2 regions of the Pseudomonas sp. LBUM1640 genome follow, and region 1 is predicted to be linked to the other one. Evidence: predicted binding sites of a transcription regulator. Region 1 holds the regulator's gene; the other holds the start of a gene.
The links. The regulator sigma-54, encoded in region 1, starts transcription at its own class of promoters, with help from an activator protein. The targets are predictions, from matches to a motif close to ANTGGCATNNANNTTGCTNT.
Positions count from the first base shown of each region.

Region 2: the regulator sigma-54 is predicted to act here: its motif matches at 2,979-2,998, upstream of ACA065_RS23105 (circularly permuted type 2 ATP-grasp protein).

Region 1 is NZ_CP166816.1:1,038,898-1,044,125, reverse strand. It holds gene lptA (lipopolysaccharide transport periplasmic protein LptA) at 1-338, shown strand, start outside; gene lptB (LPS export ABC transporter ATP-binding protein) at 338-1,063, shown strand; gene ACA065_RS04605 (RNA polymerase factor sigma-54) at 1,248-2,741, shown strand; gene hpf (ribosome hibernation-promoting factor, HPF/YfiA family) at 2,817-3,122, shown strand; gene ptsN (PTS IIA-like nitrogen regulatory protein PtsN) at 3,135-3,599, shown strand; gene rapZ (RNase adapter RapZ) at 3,602-4,459, shown strand; gene ACA065_RS04585 (HPr family phosphocarrier protein) at 4,476-4,748, shown strand; gene ACA065_RS04580 (ZIP family metal transporter) at 4,786-5,228, opposite strand, start outside.
Region 2 is NZ_CP166816.1:5,251,651-5,256,878, forward strand. It holds gene ACA065_RS23095 (transglutaminase family protein) at 1-585, opposite strand, end outside; gene ACA065_RS23100 (alpha-E domain-containing protein) at 582-1,532, opposite strand; gene ACA065_RS23105 (circularly permuted type 2 ATP-grasp protein) at 1,537-2,946, opposite strand; gene ACA065_RS23110 (ribonuclease E inhibitor RraB) at 3,369-3,710, opposite strand; gene ACA065_RS23115 (hypothetical protein) at 3,924-4,160, opposite strand; gene ACA065_RS23120 (START domain-containing protein) at 4,264-4,869, opposite strand; gene ACA065_RS23125 (YkgJ family cysteine cluster protein) at 4,911-5,165, opposite strand.

The sequences.
Region 1 (5,228 bases):
ACGTGGTGACTTCGGTGGGCAACCTGGCCTATTTCGAACAGAAGCAGGCGCCTGCCGATACTGCCCCGATGAAAGGCTACGGCAAGACCATCCAGTACCACGCCCAGCAGAACCGCATTGTCCTGATCGATCAGGCCAAAGTGGTCAGCACCGATGGCAACACCACGGAAGGTGAAAAAATCACCTATGACACCGTGAAACAGATCGCCCAGGCCGGCCGCGCCAATGGCACCAAGGTCTCCACCGCTCGCCCGCGTATCGACATGGTTATCCAGCCTAAGCAGAAAGCTGACGCGACCAAGCCGGCGCCGAAACCCGACGCGAAGAAGGCGAACTAATGGCAACCCTGAAAGCCCAGCATTTGGCCAAGGCCTATAAAAGCCGTCAGGTCGTACGCGACGTGAGCCTGTCGATCGACAGCGGCCAGATCGTCGGCTTGCTTGGCCCGAACGGTGCCGGCAAGACCACATGCTTCTATATGATCGTCGGCCTGGTTCAGGCGGATCAAGGGCGCGTACTGATCGACGACCTGGACGTCAGCCACCAGCCGATGCACGGTCGTGCACGCGCCGGTATCGGCTATCTTCCCCAGGAAGCGTCGATCTTCCGCAAACTGTCGGTTGCCGATAACATCATGGCGATCCTCGAGACCCGCAAGGAACTCGACCGTGACGGCCGTCGCAAGGAGCTGGAAAGCCTGCTGCAGGAATTCCACATCAACCACATTCGTGACAACCTGGGCATGAGTTTGTCCGGTGGTGAGCGTCGTCGCGTCGAAATCGCCCGCGCCCTGGCCACTGCACCGAAATTCATCCTGCTGGACGAACCGTTTGCCGGCGTCGACCCGATCTCGGTTGGCGACATCAAGCAGATCATCCATCACCTCAAGGCCAAGGGTATCGGCGTGCTGATCACCGACCACAACGTCCGTGAGACCCTCGATATCTGTGAAACAGCTTATATCGTCAACGATGGCCAGCTGATCGCCGAAGGCGACTCCGCCACCATCCTGGCTAACGAACTGGTCAAGGAAGTGTACCTGGGCCACGAGTTCCGCCTGTAAGCACTGTGGTGTCTGGCCATTCGCCAAGGCGCGCGGGAGTCAATAAAAACCTCCATTTTTTTATTGTTACCGCGCTCTAGGCAAAGCCCCCGATATCAGGCATATAATTTGCTTATGTTTGGCGCTCACGCGCCCTGTCGTGGATGGCGCATTGCGCCGGCGAATAAGGTGTTAAGCCCCTGCCATGAAACCATCGCTAGTCCTGAGAATGGGCCAGCAGCTGACGATGACACCGCAGCTGCAACAGGCCATCCGCCTGCTCCAATTGTCGACCCTGGACCTGCAACAGGAAATCCAGGAGGCCCTGGAGTCCAATCCGATGCTCGAACGCCAGGAAGAAGGCGACGACTTCGATAATGCAGACCCGCTGGCCGACAACATCGAGCAAAAACCCAACGCCGACGTGCAGGAACCCTCCTATCAGGAAACCGCCCCTACGGTGGACAACCTTGAGGAAGGCGAATGGAACGAGCGCATTCCCAACGAGCTTCCCGTGGACACCGCGTGGGAAGACGTCTACCAGACCAGCGCCAGCAGCCTGCCGAGCAACGATGATGACGAGTGGGATTTCACCACCCGCACGTCCGCCGGCGAGAGCCTGCAGAGCCATTTGCTGTGGCAGCTGAACCTGGCACCGATGTCCGACACTGATCGCCTGATCGCCGTCACCCTGATCGACTGCATCAATAACCAGGGCTACCTGGACGAAACCCTCGATGAAATTCTCGAGGCGTTCGACCCGGAGCTGGACATTGAGCTGGACGAAATCGAAGCCGTCCTGCACCGCATCCAACAATTCGAGCCTGCCGGCATTGGTGCCCGCACCCTCAGCGAATGCCTGCAGCTGCAACTGCGTCAACTGCCCGCCAAGACCCCTTGGCTTGCCGAGGCCCAGCGCCTGGTCACCGACTACATCGACCTGCTGGGCAGCCGCGACTACAGCCAGTTGATGCGCCGCATGAAGCTCAAGGAAGATGACCTGCGCCAGGTCATCGAGCTGGTACAGAGCCTCAACCCTCGCCCAGGCTCGCAGATCGAGTCCAGCGAAGCCGAGTATGTCGTGCCCGATGTGATCGTGCGCAAGGACAATGAGCGCTGGCTGGTGGAGCTGAACCAGGAATCGGTGCCACGCCTGCGCGTCAACCCGCAATACGCAGGCTTTGTGCGCCGCGCCGACACCAGCGCCGACAACACCTTCATGCGCAACCAGTTGCAGGAAGCGCGCTGGTTCATCAAGAGCCTGCAAAGCCGCAACGAAACCCTGATGAAAGTGGCTACCCAGATCGTCGAGCACCAGCGCGGCTTCCTGGAATATGGCGACGAGGCCATGAAACCGCTGGTGCTGCATGACATCGCCGAAGCGGTGGGCATGCACGAATCGACGATTTCGCGGGTGACCACGCAAAAATTCATGCATACCCCACGGGGTATTTATGAGTTGAAATACTTTTTCTCCAGCCACGTCAGCACCTCCGAGGGCGGCGAATGCTCGTCCACGGCGATCCGCGCGATCATCAAAAAACTGGTTGCCGCGGAAAATCAGAAAAAGCCATTGAGTGACAGTAAGATCGCTGGTTTACTGGAGGCACAAGGCATTCAGGTCGCCCGTCGAACCGTCGCCAAGTACCGCGAGTCCCTCGGGATCGCGCCTTCCAGCGAGCGTAAGCGTTTGATGTGACGGGCGGGCCATAGCGTTCCAGTGGCGGGTATTCCTACCCGTCGCTTTATGCACTGGCAACGAAGGAGAAGCTGTATGCAAGTCAACATCAGTGGACACCATGTAGAAGTCACCCCTCCATTGCGCGAATATGTCGAGCAGAAGCTGAAGCGGCTTGAGGGTCATTTTGACAAGATCACCAATGTGCAAGTGATCATGAAGGTCGACAAACTCCAGCAGAAAATCGAGGCGACCCTCCAGATTCCCGGCGGCGAAGTAGTCGCCAATGCCGAGCATGAAGACATGTATGCATCAATTGATGCCTTGACTGACAAGCTTGACCGCCAACTTAAAAAGCATAAGGAAAAGCAGCAGAGCCTTCTTCAGGGCACAGGCCGCTAACACTCCCCACCCATGATCCGACTTGAAACCATCCTGACCCCCGGCCGTTCCCTCGTGAACGTGCCGGGCGGCAGTAAAAAGCGCGCCCTCGAACAAATTGCCAACCTGATCGGCCGCGAAGTGCCCGAACTGGATACGCAAGCTGTGTATGAGGCACTTATCGCCCGTGAAAAACTTGGTTCAACCGGTTTTGGCAACGGTATCGCGATTCCACACTGCCGCCTGCAAGGCTGTGAAGCGCCAGTGAGTGCCCTGCTGCACCTCGACGCCCCAATCGATTTCGACGCCATCGACGGCGCGCCGGTCGACCTGCTGTTCGTTCTGCTGGTCCCGCAAGCCGCCACCGATGCGCACCTGGAACTGCTCCGGCAGATTGCCAGCATGCTCGACCGCAAGGAAGTACGCGACAAACTGCGCAGTGCCAGCAGCAACGAGGCGCTCTATCAGGTTGTCCTGGATGAACAAAACGGGCAGTAATCATGCGTTTGATCATCGTCAGCGGCCGCTCCGGCTCGGGTAAAAGTACTGCCCTCAACGTTCTTGAGGACAACGGCTTCTATTGCATTGATAACCTGCCCGCGGGCCTGCTGCCGGAACTGGCGGAGCGCGCGCTGATCCACACGGAACTGGCGCAACCTCTGGTTGCCGTTTCGATCGATGCCCGTAACCTGCCCAGCCACCTTGAGCGATTCCCGCAATTGCTCGAGGAAGTACGTGCCAAGCATATTCATTGCGACGTGCTGTACCTGGATGCCGACGAGGAAACGCTGCTCAAGCGCTTCTCCGAGACCCGCCGACGCCACCCCCTCAGCAGTTCCCACCGCTCGCTGGCCGAAGCCATCGAGGACGAGACCACGCTGTTAGGGCCGATCATTGATCTCGCCGACCTCAAGATCAACACCACCGGCCTGAACCTGTATCAGTTGCGCGATGCCATCAAGCTGCGTTTGCTGAACCAACCCGAGCCCGGTACGGCATTTCTCGTCGAGTCATTCGGTTTCAAGCGCGGTATGCCCGTGGATGCCGACCTGGTCTTCGATGTGCGCTGCCTGCCCAATCCTTATTGGAAGCCGGAACTGCGCGATCAGTCCGGGCTGGATCAACCGGTGGCTGAATACCTGGCCGCGCAACCGGATGTGGAGGAGATGTTCCAGGATATCTCCAGCTACCTGCTCAAATGGTTGCCGCGCTTTGCTGCGAGCAATCGGGCCTATGTCACCATTGCCATTGGCTGCACCGGTGGTCACCATCGCTCCGTCTACCTGACAGAACGCCTGGGCCAGGTGCTGCAACAAACCCTCAAGAACGTCCAGGTTCGCCACCGCGACCTTAGCTGAAAGGAACACCCCCGCGATGCCCGCTCTGGAAATTGAAATCATCAACAAGCTGGGCCTGCACGCTCGCGCTTCCGCCAAATTCGTCGGCGTTGCCGGGCAATTTCCCTGCGAGATCTACGCCGGGCGCACGCCGCAATCCATGGTCAACGGTAAGAGCATCATGTCCATGATGATGCTGGCCGCCGGCAAGGGCACCAAGATTCACTTGAAGACGCAAGGCGAGCAAGAACAGGAAGCGATGGACGCTTTGGTGAAGTTGATCAATAACTTCTTTGACGAGGGTGAGTAAACTCACCGTTTAAGACAGGCGTGAGGCCGCAATAGCCTCACCCTAACGCAGTATCCATCACCATCATCAAGCAGAACCCGATGCACAACCCGAGGCTGGCGAGCTTTTCGTTGCCGTTACGCCGTGATTCGGGAATGACTTCATGCGTCACCACCAACAGCATGGCCCCCGCGGCCAGCGCCAGCCCCAAAGGCAACAGCACTTCGGCCAAGCTCACCAGCCAGGCACAGAGGACGGCAAACACCGGCTCAACCAGGCCTGACGCCGCGCCGATCAGAAAAGCTTTGACTCGCGACATCCCGGCCCCAGCCAAAACCAAGGCAATCACCAAACCTTCCGGCACGTCCTGCAGGGCAATGCCCATGGCCAAGCTGTCGGCATCCGGCATCCCGCCACCTGCCGAGACGCCCACGGCCATGCCTTCCGGGATGTTGTGGGCAATGATGGCAAACACAAAGAGCCAGATTCGCGGCGGAATAA
Region 2 (5,228 bases), 2.7 Mb from region 1:
GGCCAGGTGTGTGTTGTCCTCAGTGTACAAATACCCCGACACATACCGTGCAGGAATCCCCAGGCTACGGGCGCAGGCCAGGAACGCATGGGTGTGGTCCTGGCACACACCCACACGCCCGGCAAAGGCCTGGGCGGCGCAGGTGTCGACTTCGGTGGCGCCGGGTGTGTAGACCATCGATTGGTTGAGCGCGTGCATCAGGTCGATCAATGCGCTGCGGTCGCGGCGTTGGTGGCAGTGCTGTTCGGCAAACAGACGCAATGCCTCGTCGGGCTCGGTCAGGCGCGTGCTGCGCAGGAACGGGAAGGCCGACCGGCTCTCGTGTTCGGCCTCGCGCAACTCGTCGATGTCCACCTGGCCACGCGCGCCGATGATGATGGCATCGTGGGGCTCATCCAGGGTGAGCACATGCAGGATGTTACCGAACGGGTCGACCTGCGCACGCACCAGACGCGGCAAATCCAGCTGCCAACTGAGTACGCGCTGGCGTTCGCTGTCGTGGGGTGTGAGACGCAGGTATTGGATGCTCGCGCGCACCTGGTCTTCGTAGTGGTAGGTGGTTTCGTGGCTGATGGAGAGTCTCATGCCGCCTCCAAGTAGGAACTGTAGATGGCGTCGCCCAACTGGCGTACCAAGGGGATAAAGTCGGTCAGCCAGGCGTGCAGGCCTTCCTCGAGGATTTCATCGATGGCGGTAAAGCGCAGGCGCGCGTCCATCTCGGCGGCCAGACGCTGGGCCGGGCGACCGTTGAGGCCAGGCAGGCTGGCAAGGATCTGGTCGATCTCTTCGCTGCAGGCACGCAGCGAGCGCGGCACGTCGGCGCGCAACAGCAGCAACTGCGCCACTTGGCGGGCGCCGGGCGCGTCGCGGTAGATCTCGGTGTAGGCCTCGAACGACGACAGCGCACGCAGCAAGGCGCTCCACTGATAGTAGGCGTGAGCCGTGCCGTCGCTGACGGCGGCGGCTTGGTCGCCCGCCATTTCATAGCGCGCGTCGAGCAGGCGCAGGGTGTTGTCGGCGCGCTCGATAAACGTGCCCAGGCGAATAAAACGGAAAGCGTCGTTACGCATGATGGTGCCGTAAGTGGCGCCGCGAAACAGGTGCGAACGCTCCTTGACCCATTCACAGAACCGGCTCATGCCATAGCGGCTCAGCCCTTGCTGGGCAATATCGCGAATATCCAGCCAAGTGGCGTTGATGTTTTCCCACATGTCGGCGGTGATTCGCCCACGCACCGCATGGGCACTGGCGCGCGCGGCACCGAGGCAACTGTAGATGCTGGCTGGGTTGGCCGCGTCCAGCGCAAAAAAGTGCAGCAGGCGCTCGGCATGCAAATCGCCGTGGCGTTCGTGGTAATCCTCCAAGGTGCCGGTGATCAGCAGCGGCATGGCCAATTCATGCAGGCCATCACCGCGCCCATCCTGCGGCATCAGTGACAGCGAATAACTGACATCGAGCATGCGCGCGAGGTTTTCCGCGCGTTCCAGGTAGCGCGACATCCAGTACAAATCCGAGGCAGTTCTACTCAACATGGCATCAGTCCTCGACCACCCAAGTGTCTTTGGTGCCGCCGCCCTGGGACGAGTTGACCACCAGCGAGCCTTCACGCAGGGCCACGCGGGTCAAGCCACCAGGGACCACGCGGGTTTCCTTGCCGGACAACACAAACGGGCGCAGGTCGATATGGCGCGGCGCAATACCGTTTTCGACAAAGGTCGGGCACGTGGATAAACACAGGGTTGGCTGCGCGATGTAGGCGTGGGGCTTGGCCTTGATGCGCGCACGGAAGGCTTCGATTTCAGCTTTGCTGGACGCAGGTCCCACCAGCATGCCGTAGCCGCCGGAGCCCTGGGTTTCCTTGACGACCAAGTCCGCAAGGTTGGCCAACACGTGGGAAAGTTCATCGGGCTTGCGGCATTGAAACGTAGGAACGTTCTTCAGGATTGGCTCTTCATCCAGGTAAAAACGGATCATCTCGGTGACGAACGGGTACACCGACTTGTCATCCGCCACCCCGGTGCCGATCGCATTGGCCAGCACCACATTGCCTGAGCGATACGCCGCGAGCAGGCCGGGCACGCCGAGCATGGAGTCCGGGTTAAAGGCCAGCGGGTCGAGGAACGCGTCGTCAAGGCGACGGTAGATCACGTCCACGGCCTTGGGGCCGTCAGTGGTGCGCATGAACACGCGGTCATCGCGTACAAACAGGTCGGCGCCTTCCACCAGTTCCACACCCATTTCTCGGGCCAGGAAGGCATGTTCGAAGAACGCGCTGTTGAAGCGCCCCGGTGTCAGCACCACCACGCTGGGGTTATCCAGCGGGCTTGAGCTTTTCAAGGTGTCGAGCAGCAGGTTGGGGTAGTGATCGATGGGCGCAATGCGCTGGGCGGCAAACAGTTCGGGGAACAGGCGCATCATCATCTTGCGGTCTTCGAGCATGTAGCTGACGCCGCTTGGTGTACGCAGGTTGTCTTCCAGCACGTAGTAAGTGCCGTCACCATCGCGTACGAGGTCGACCCCGGAGATGTGGGAATACAGGTCGCGGTGCAAGTCCAGGCCCTGCATGGCCAGCTGGTATTGCTCGTTGGCCAGCACCTGTTCGGCAGGGATGATCCCGGCCTTGATGATGCGCTGCTCGTGATACAGGTCGGCGAGAAACATGTTCAGCGCCTTGACCCGTTGGATGCAGCCGCGCTCGACGATCTGCCATTCGCTCGCAGGAATGCTGCGCGGGATGGTGTCAAAGGGGATCAGGCGCTCGGTGCCCTGTTCGTCCCCGTAAAGGGTGAAGGTGATCCCGGCGCGGTGGAACAGCAAATCGGCCTCACGCCGACGCTGCGCCAGCAGTTCGGCTGGGGTTTCAGCTAACCAGCGGGCGAACTCGCGGTAATGGGGGCGGACCTGCCCTGCCCCGTCGTACATTTCATCGTAATAAGTGCGGGTCATGCCGTACTCCTTGTCACCCGGGCGCTTGAAGCATCGCAAGGCCCGTGCCATCGGCATAAACACTTAAAAATCAGTGAGTTGAATTACCACCCGGATCTGCACGCACCGTCCTGGTGCGCAGAATGCCCGCTGTCGTGTCCCGCGCTTCATCGCAATGCGGGCTTTGACTATCAACAGCATAGTCAGAGTTGATTTCACTGCCCGGCCGCGCCTGCGGATAATCACGCTCATCGGCTGAACAGGATGCGTCCTACAGCTTCAGCGAACCGCTCTTCCCTTTAGGCCACCCTCTTTGGGTGGCTTTTTTTTGGTGCGAGAAAATGCACTGCAAGTTCCGCCAACTTTCGTACAACACAAACAAAATCGGCCGACCCAAAGGTCAGCCGATACGCTGCGTTTCTCATGCTGCTACATGCTGTGAGTTACATGGGTAACCCACGCACCTCCTGTTTGACGCCCCATCCCTCGATGATGCCACCCAAAGGCTCGACCACCGCTTCAAAGTCTTGCTCGAAGTCTCCTATGCCATCGTACGTTGCGAACATGATTTTGCTCAACTCCAGATACCAGGCGCCGTCATCGCGCGCGCTGACCTGGGCATTCAGGGATTCCCCACGAAATCGACCCGCAGCCCTGCGCGCCCGTTCCTCATCCGGGAATATGGCGTAGAACTCAATGGGGTGGAAACGTGAGAAGTCAAAGCCGCCCTCTTTCATGCGGCGCAGTACGTTGGTGCTGATGTCTTCTTGATAGGCTGTGCTCATGAAACGTCCTCCTCAAACTGATGGATAGACTTTCCGTGCTTCCCGAAGACCGCGCCCTGCTGACGCGGGTGCTACGGCAGTTACGACACCGCGGGAAAACAAGCATGTAGCTGACAAGACCAGACCTTAGCGATTCATTCGCTGATCTCCCCTGCAGAGTAGCGCGAAGCTATCACCTCCACCAGAGGGGTTTGGATGGCATACAGGGAATGTTCAGGCGGCGGGCGAGATGTCGAGGATTTGAATGCTGTTCTGGTCTTTGAGGATCTTGACCGTAGGCTCGGGTTTACGCCCCTCAAGGTCATTGAGGTCGAGTTCGGCAGCCACCGGCACCAGCTTGTTACGAATCATGTGCGCCGCATCTTCGAGGCTCGGCTTTTGGTCGCAGGTGAACTGCTCAACGGACTGTACGCCGTGATCATCAACGAAGGTAATCTGCCACTTTTGCATCGGTGCCTCCTCGATAAAACCCGTGTGTGGGCTTACAACTATCTGGACCTTGAGGGCTCGGCAAACGTTCCACTCACGTCCGGAGGCACCGGATCAACTGCGCTTATTTTTCAGCGTGTTCTTTCAAGGCTTTCAAGGTGTTGAACGGCGCGTCCACCACGAACTTGTTGGCCAACCACGACGGCACGCTGCCGCCTGGCTCGGTGTGCACCTGGTAGGTCACTTCGGTCTGGTTGTCGCCTTTTGGCACCAGTTTCCAATAGCCATCTACCTGGGCCACGCGCACGTAGCCTTTTACTTGCGGCTGATAGGTCGGCACTTCCAGCAGTTTACGGGTCACGGTGCCGTCAGCCGCCTTGGAGGTGGTGATCTCAAGGATCGAGTCGCGATCGGTCACAGGGAACGGTGCTTTGAACTGGGTGTAGGTCCAGCTCTTGTCACCTTCAGTCTTGAGCAGTTTTTGCGATTTGCATTCATGGATCCAGGAGCAGGCACCGGCCACATCTTCCTGCAGGGCCTGGATCTTGGCGACCGGCGCCTTGATCACGGTCACACCGCGATACGCCTTGTATTTGGAGCCGGCAATTTCGCTCAAGGACACCTTGATACCGTCTTCGTCCTTGGCAACTTGCCAATCCTCAGCCTGGGCAGTGGCAGCAAACAACACCGTAAAACCGCACAACACAGCCATTCGTTTCAGCGAACCCATTGTCGTATTCCTTATTGTTTAAGTTCCGATAGTAAAGCCCATCAAGCCGCCGTCATCTGCTCCCACCAGCCGATCAACCGGATTGCATCGGCTTGGTCGGTGCCACAGACATCCAAATCTGCCTTGAAATCACTGCACACCGCTGGGCGTTCCGGTTGGCCAAACAGCTGGCATAGCTGTTCGACCGACAGGTGCAGGCAGCGAACGCCGGCAGGTTTGCCATGGGGCATTCCCGGCAACGGTGAACTGATGGAGGGGGCAATGCAGCATGCGCCACAGCCTTCACGGCATTTCATGACCAGCAGGTCCTCGACGACTCAATGTGGATGGCCGGGCTAGAGTACGCCCTTAAACAGCCG